DNA from 2 places in the Micromonospora sp. CPCC 205561 genome. Region 2 is predicted to be linked to the other one. Evidence: riboswitches for the same ligand, from Rfam matches in the RefSeq annotation. Region 2 holds a riboswitch; the other holds the start of a gene.
What was found. Region 2 has a riboswitch for thiamine pyrophosphate ahead of thiE (thiamine phosphate synthase). Riboswitches for the same ligand answer to the same signal wherever they lie in the genome.

Region 1: another riboswitch for thiamine pyrophosphate. It lies ahead of V6V16_RS16175 (ECF transporter S component); the one in region 2 lies ahead of thiE (thiamine phosphate synthase).

What each region holds. Positions count from the first base shown of each region.
Region 1 is NZ_JBAKHV010000027.1:65,984-69,379, reverse strand. Features, by position in the region: gene V6V16_RS16185 (TIGR03943 family putative permease subunit) at 1-377, opposite strand, end outside; gene V6V16_RS16180 (permease) at 374-1,318, opposite strand; TPP riboswitch at 1,577-1,682, shown strand; gene V6V16_RS16175 (ECF transporter S component) at 1,755-2,348, shown strand; gene V6V16_RS16170 (ABC transporter ATP-binding protein) at 2,488-3,396, shown strand, end outside.
Region 2 is NZ_JBAKHV010000026.1:16,040-19,435, forward strand. Features, by position in the region: gene thiO (glycine oxidase ThiO) at 1-663, opposite strand, end outside; gene thiE (thiamine phosphate synthase) at 657-1,283, opposite strand; TPP riboswitch at 1,278-1,386, opposite strand; gene V6V16_RS15430 (aldo/keto reductase) at 1,789-2,751, opposite strand; gene V6V16_RS15435 (ABC-F family ATP-binding cassette domain-containing protein) at 2,838-3,396, opposite strand, start outside.

The DNA.
Region 1 (3,396 bases), on a different contig from region 2:
GGCTGCTGCCGGGTGGAGACGGCGGTGCCGGCCTGCCCGGCCGCGTACGAGCCCAGGGCCGGCGGGGCGACCAGCAGCAGGCCCAGCACGGGCAGAATCAGCAGCCAGCCGACGCGCGGCTCGTGGTGGCCGTGGCCGTGGCCGTCGTCGTGGTCGTCGTGGTCGTCGGCCGGCGGGGGTGCGCCGGTGCGACGCAGCAGCGGGCGCAGCTCGTAGAAGAGGGTCATGACCGCGGTGGCCACCAGCAGCAGGCCGGCGGCGACCAGGAAGGGGCGCAGCCCCTCCTTGACGTAGCGCAGGTGCAGGTCGGTGAGGCCGGCCCGGACCACCGCGCCGCCGAGCAGCAGCAGGACGACCGCCTGCGCCTGCCGGTTCACAGCAGCACCGCCCCGGTCGCGGCGGCCACCGTGACGGCCACCGCGAAGGTGGTCGGGGCGAACCGCAGCGCGAACCGCCGGCCGAAGACGCCGGTCTGCATCGAGATGAGCTTCAGGTCGACCATCGGTCCCACCACCAGGAAGACCAGTCGGGAGGTCAGCGAGAACTGCGACAGCGAGGCGGCGACGAAGGCGTCCGCCTCGGAGCAGAGGGAGAGCAGCACCGCGAGCACGGCCAGCGCGAGCACCGAGAGCACCGGCTCGTCGGCGAGGGTACGCAACCAGCGCTCCGGCACCACGACGTTGATCGTGGCGGCGGCCGCCGCGCCGATCACCAGGAACCCGCCGGCGTGCGTGACGTCGTGCCGGACCGCCCCCCAGAACGCCCGCCCGCGCGAGCTGTCGTCCAGCTCCGGCCGGCTCGGCAGCCGGATCCAGTCGGCCCGGCCGAGGCGCAGCCACAGCCAGCCCATCACCATCGCCACGATCAGGCTCGCGACGGCCCGGCCGAGGACCATGGCCGGGTCGTCGGGGAAGGCCACCGCGGTCGCGGTGAGCACGATCGGATTGATCGCCGGGGCGGCGAGCAGGAACGCCAGGGCGGCGGCCGGGGTGACCCCGCGCCGGATCAGCGACCCGGCGATCGGCACCGCCCCGCACTCGCAGCCGGGCAGCACCACGCCGGCCGCGCTGGCCACCGGCACCGCGAGCGCCGGGTGGCGCGGCAGCGCCCGGGCCCAGAACGACCGGGGCACGAAGACCGCGATCACGGCGGAGAGCAGCACCCCGAAGACCAGGAACGGCACCGCCTGCACCAGGACCGAGACGAAGACCGTGGTCCAGGTCTGCAACCGGGGCGCGGAGAGGGCGCGGGCGAGCGGGTCGCGGAAGACGACCAACAGGACCAGCAGGCCGGCGAGCACCTCAACCGACCCGACCAGCCCGCCCGGGCCGCCGGGCGACGCCGGCGCCTCCTGCGGTACGCCGGGGGTGGCGACGCCCAGCGCGCCGGGGTCCCGTCCGGCCGGCGCGCGGCGGTCAGCCTCGGATGTCACGTCCGTGTCCCTCTGCCGGATTCCCAGTGGCCGCCCGAGAGTACCGGGCCGGGACCGACCGCGTCGATCGAACGTGCTGGTGAGCTGCGGAAAGATCACTTTGCTCGATGATCTTCAAAGGTGTTAGCGTCGGCGCGACAACTTCACATCCGACAGGGGAGCGCACAGCGCTGAGAGTGCGGGCACCGCCCGCAGACCCTCGAACCTGATCTGGGTAATGCCAGCGCAGGGAGTTCGGTCGACCTCCAGCCGCGTCGACGTCCGGCACCTCCGGGCGCGGCGTGCGTCTTCTCCTGGTTCGCGTTCGGGACTGGGAGCAACCATGCGAGACAACAACACCGCCACCCGGTGGCGCACCGTCGACGTCGTCGTCGCCGCCGTGATCGCGGTGGCCTTCGGCGTCATCTTCTGGGCCTGGGGCCTGCTGTGGCGGGCCGTCGACCCGGCGTTCGCTTTCTTCCCGGCGGGCCAGGCGATCATGTACGGCGTCTGGCTGGTCCCGGCCGTCCTCGGCGGCCTGGTGATCCGCAAGCCGGGCGCGGCGCTCTTCTGCGAGGCGGTGGCGGCGACGGTCTCCGCGCTGCTCGGCTCGGAGTGGGGCGGCGTGACGATCGTGCAGGGCCTGATCCAGGGGCTCGGCGCCGAGTTGGCCTTCGCGGCCTTCCGGTACCGCTCGTTCCGGCTGCCCACCGCGCTGATCGCGGGCGCGCTGACCGGCCTCGGCGCGGCGCTCTTCGACTTCTTCGTCTGGAACGTCGACTACGCGATGGGCAGCTACCGCATCCCGTACGCCGTGCTCACCGTCGTCAGCGCCACGATCGTCGCGGGTGCCGGCGGATGGGCGCTCACCCGCGCCCTGGCGACCACGGGCGCCCTGGACCGGTTCCCCGCCGGCCGCGACCGCGTCGCCATCTGATTGCGCCCACCAGGTCGACGGCACGCCGCGTCGACCTGGTGGGCCCCGGCCGAGGGCTTGTTGCCGGCGGATCCGGCCCCGGCCCGGTCGACATCACCGGGCCGGGGCCGGATCCGCGACGCGAGGAGGGAGGAGCCCGGTGGGGGCGGTGACGCTGCGGGGCTTCGGGTGGCGGCACGCCGGCCGCCGGGCCTGGGCCGTACGCGGGGTGGACCTGCGCGTCGAGGCCGGCGAGCGGGTGCTGCTGCTCGGGCCCTCGGGCGCCGGCAAGAGCACGCTGCTCGCCGCGCTGGCCGGACTGCTGCCCGAGGACTCGGGTGAGCAGGAGGGCACCGTCGAGATCGACGGGCTCGACCCCCGCAAGGGCCGCGAGCGGGTCGGCGTCGTCTTCCAGGACCCGGAGACCCAGCTCGTGATGGCCCGCAGCGGCGACGACGTGGCCTTCGGCCTGGAGAACCGGGGCATCCCCGCCGGGGAGATCTGGCCCCGCGTCGACGAGGCACTCGCCCGGGTCGGCTTCCCGTACCCCCGGAACCGCCCCACGGCCGCCCTCTCCGGCGGCGAGCAGCAGCGGCTCGCCCTGGCCGGCGTGCTGGCCCTGCGCCCCGGGCTGCTGCTGCTCGACGAGCCGACCGCCAATCTCGACCCGACCGGCGCGGCGCTGATCCGGGCGGCGGTGGCCGGCGCGCTGGACGCCGACACCACGCTGATCCTGGTCGAGCACCGGGTCGCCGAGGCCCTGCCCCTGGTCGATCGGGTGGTCGTGCTCGAACCCGCCGGCGGCGTCCGCGCGGACGGCACGCCCGAGGCCGTCTTCGGCGGGCACGGCGACGCGCTCGCCGCCGAGGGGGTCTGGGTGCCCGGCCGGCCCGTACCGCCCCGTCACGCCACCTCGCCGGCCGGCGACGTGCTGCTCACCGCCGAAGGGCTCGGCCTGCCGCCCCGGCTGGCCGCCGTCGACCTGGCGGTACGCGCCGGCGAGGCGCTCGCCGTCCTCGGGCCGAACGGCGCCGGCAAGTCGACCCTCGCACTGCTGCTCGGTGGCCTG
Region 2 (3,396 bases):
GGCGCCGCCGGGCGCGCGGAGCCGCAGCAGCTGCCCCTTCACCGGACGCACGGGCAGCCCGGTCAGGGCCGCCGCGCCGCAGCCGGCCGCGACCACCGTGACCCCGGCGTCCAGCTCGGACAGCGCGCGCACGGCGGCGGGCACCAGCGTGGCACCGGCCCGTTCCGCGGCCGTGCGCAGCGCCCGCACCAGCCGGCGCGGGTCGACCTGGTGGTCGGTGGCGGCGAGCGCACCGCCGCGCACCCGGGGTGCCAGCGCCGGCTCGCGGTCCCGCAGCGCCGAGGGGCGCAGCGGCGTCACGGACAGCCCGAGCCCCTGCTGGTACGCCCACAGCCGGCGCGCCTCGGCCAGGTCGTCGGCGGTGAGCCCGACCATCAGGGTGCCCTCGGTGCGGTAGCCGACGTCCACGCCGCTGACCTCGGTCAGCTCGGCGGCGAAGGCCGGCCAGCGGGCGGCGGAGCCGGTCAGCAGCCCGGTCAACTCGCGCTCGCCGAAGTACGCCTCGGCGACCGGGGCGAGCATCCCGGCGGCGACGTGTGAGGCGCCGGAGCCCGGGGCGGGATCGTGCACGGCGACCCGGAGTCCGCGCGCCGCGCAGCGCCAGGCGATCGCCAGCCCGACCGGTCCCGCCCCCACCACGGCGACGTCCGGTCGGCTCAACACCCCAGCGCCCCCAGCAGCTCCGCCGTCGCCCGGGCCGGATCGGCCGCCCCGCTGATGGCGCCCACCACCGCCACCCCGTACGCACCGGCCGCCAGCAGCGCCGGCACCTCCGCGGCGGTCACCCCGCCGATCGCGACCACCGGCACGTCCACGGCGTCGGCGACGGCCCGCACCCCGGCCGGGCCGATCGGCGCGGGGAGCCCCGTCTTGGTGCTGGTGGCGTGGCAGGGGCCGACGCCCAGGTAGCTGGCGCCGGCCGCGACCGCCCCGGTCGCCGTCCCCGGCTCGCGGGCGGTGGCGCCGAGCACCGCGGTGGCGCCGAGCACCCGGCGGGCCGCCCCGACCGGCAGGTCGTCCGCGCCGACGTGGCCACCCGCGGCGCCCACCGCCAGCGCCACGTGCAGCCGGTCGTTCACCAGGCAGGTTGCGCCGTACCGCTCGCAGAGCGTGACCGCCCGGCGGGCCAGGTCGTACGCCTCCCGGTCGGTGGCGTCGTCCTCCACGCGGACCTGCACGACCAGCTCGGCGCGGGCCACCGGAAGGGCGGCCCGCAGCACGGCCAGCGGGTCCCGCCCGGGACGGGTGTCGGTGATCAGATGCAGTCGCCCGAGGGACGGCACGGCAACACTCCTCCCTGCGCCGGCATTACCCGGATCAGGTTCGACGGTCGGGGGCTCACAGCCCCCCTCTCAGCCCGGTGTACCGGGCTCCCGTGGGTCACTTGCGGGTGTCACCGTACGACGGATCCCCGGATCCGCCAAGGGCGGGCCGTGGATTTCACACCGACCGGCCGAAGCCGACGGGCGAGGTGCGCGTGACCGGTCCGTCACGCGATGCTGTCCGGATGCCCTCCCCGGCCCGGCTCCCGCCCCGGCTCGCCCCTCCTGCCGTTCCGAGGCAGCGCCGCGGTCGCCGAAGGCCTGGTGACCTGGACGATGCTGCGCGGACGGTCCTGGCGGCGCCTGCTCCCCGACGTCCACGTGCACCGTGACGCCTACCGGGTGGACGACCATCGGATGTGGTGCGACGCGGTCATCATCCGTGGGAGCGGCACCCGGTCGGCTGGTGCCGGCCGGAAGACACACCGGCCCCGGCAGGACGGTGCCGGGGCGGTGTCAGCGTGGTTCAGAGGATGGCGCGCAGGGCGTCGAGATCCTCGTCGGTGGGCTGCCAGGTGCCCGCCTCGGCGTTGGCACGCACCTGCTCCGGCGTGGTGGCACCGGCGATCACCGAGGTCACCGCCGGCTGGGCGGCGAGCCCGCCGATCGCCACCTGGAGCATCGACAGCCCCCGCTCGGCGGCGTACGCCTCGATCGCCTCGATGGTGTCCCAGTCGGCGGCGGCGAGACGCTCGGCGTACCGGCCGCCACCGGCGAGGCGACTGCCGGCCGGCGGCGCCTGGTCCCGCCTGTACTTGCCGGTGAGCAGCCCGTTGGCCAGGGGGAAGAACGGCAGCAGCCCGAGGCCGAACCGCTCACAGGCCGGCACCACCTCGGCCTCGACGCCGCGCTCCAGCAGGCTGTAGTGGTTCTGCGCGCTGATGAACCGGGTCCGGCCGGCGGAGGAGGCAACCCAGTCCGCGTCGGCGATCTGCCAGCCGGCGAAGTTGGAGTTGCCCAGGTAGCGCACCTTGCCGGCGCGGACGAGGTCGTCGAGCGCGGCGAGCGTCTCGTCGATCGGCGTTCCCGGGTCGGGCTCGTGCATCTGGTACAGGTCGATGTGGTCGGTGCCGAGCCGGCGCAGCGACGCCTCCACCGCCCGCGCGACGTAGCGACGGGCGCCCCGGGCACCGAAGTCGGGGCCGTTCATGCCGTGCATGTCCATGCCGAACTTGGTGGCCACCACCACGTCGTCGCGCCGCCCCTTGAGCGCCTGGCCCAGCAGTTCCTCGGAGCCGCCCTGCGGCTCGCCGTAGATGTCGGCGGTGTCGAAGAAGTTGATCCCGGCGTCGAGCGCGGCGTCGACCACCGCCCGGGTGCCGTCGAGGTCGAGCTTGCGGCCGAAGTTGTTGCAGCCGATGCCGACCACGGACACCACGAGCCCGGAGTCGCCCAACCGGCGGAAGGTCATCTCAGTCACGAGATCCACCCTATGCCGGCCGTCCGCCGCCCGCCGTGGGCATCGGAACCCGCCCCCCCCCGCCGGTCGAGCACGTCGGCGGCGGGCGGCGGGGATCACGCCACGTCCCAGACCGGTTCGGTGGTCTCCACCACCTCGTTGTCGCCTCCGAAGAGCACGAAGCGGTCGAAGGTGCGGGTGAACCAGCGGTCGTGGGTCACCGCCACCACGGTCCCCTCGAACGCGGTCAGTCCCGCCTCCAGCGCCTCCGCCGAGGCCAGGTCGAGGTTGTCGGTGGGCTCGTCGAGCAGCAGCAGCGTCGCGCCGGAGAGTTCCAGCAGCAGCACCAGGAACCGTGCCTGCTGACCGCCGGAGAGGGTGCCGAAGCGCTGGTCGCCCTGCCCCGCCAGCTCGTACCGGCTGAGCGCCGCCATCGCGGCGTGCCGGTCCATGCCGGCCCGGTGCTCGTCACCCCGCCAGAGGATCTCGACCAGCGTCTTCGCCATCAGCTCCGGCCGGTCGTGGGTCTGCGAGAAGTGCCCGGGACGCACCCGCGCCCCGAGCCGGGCGACCCCGGCGTGCGTCACCGGCGCCAGCGCGGCAGCGCCGTCGACCGGGCCGTTGGCCGGGTCGGGGTCGGTGCCGCCGCGGGCCAGCAGCCGGAGGAAGTGCGAC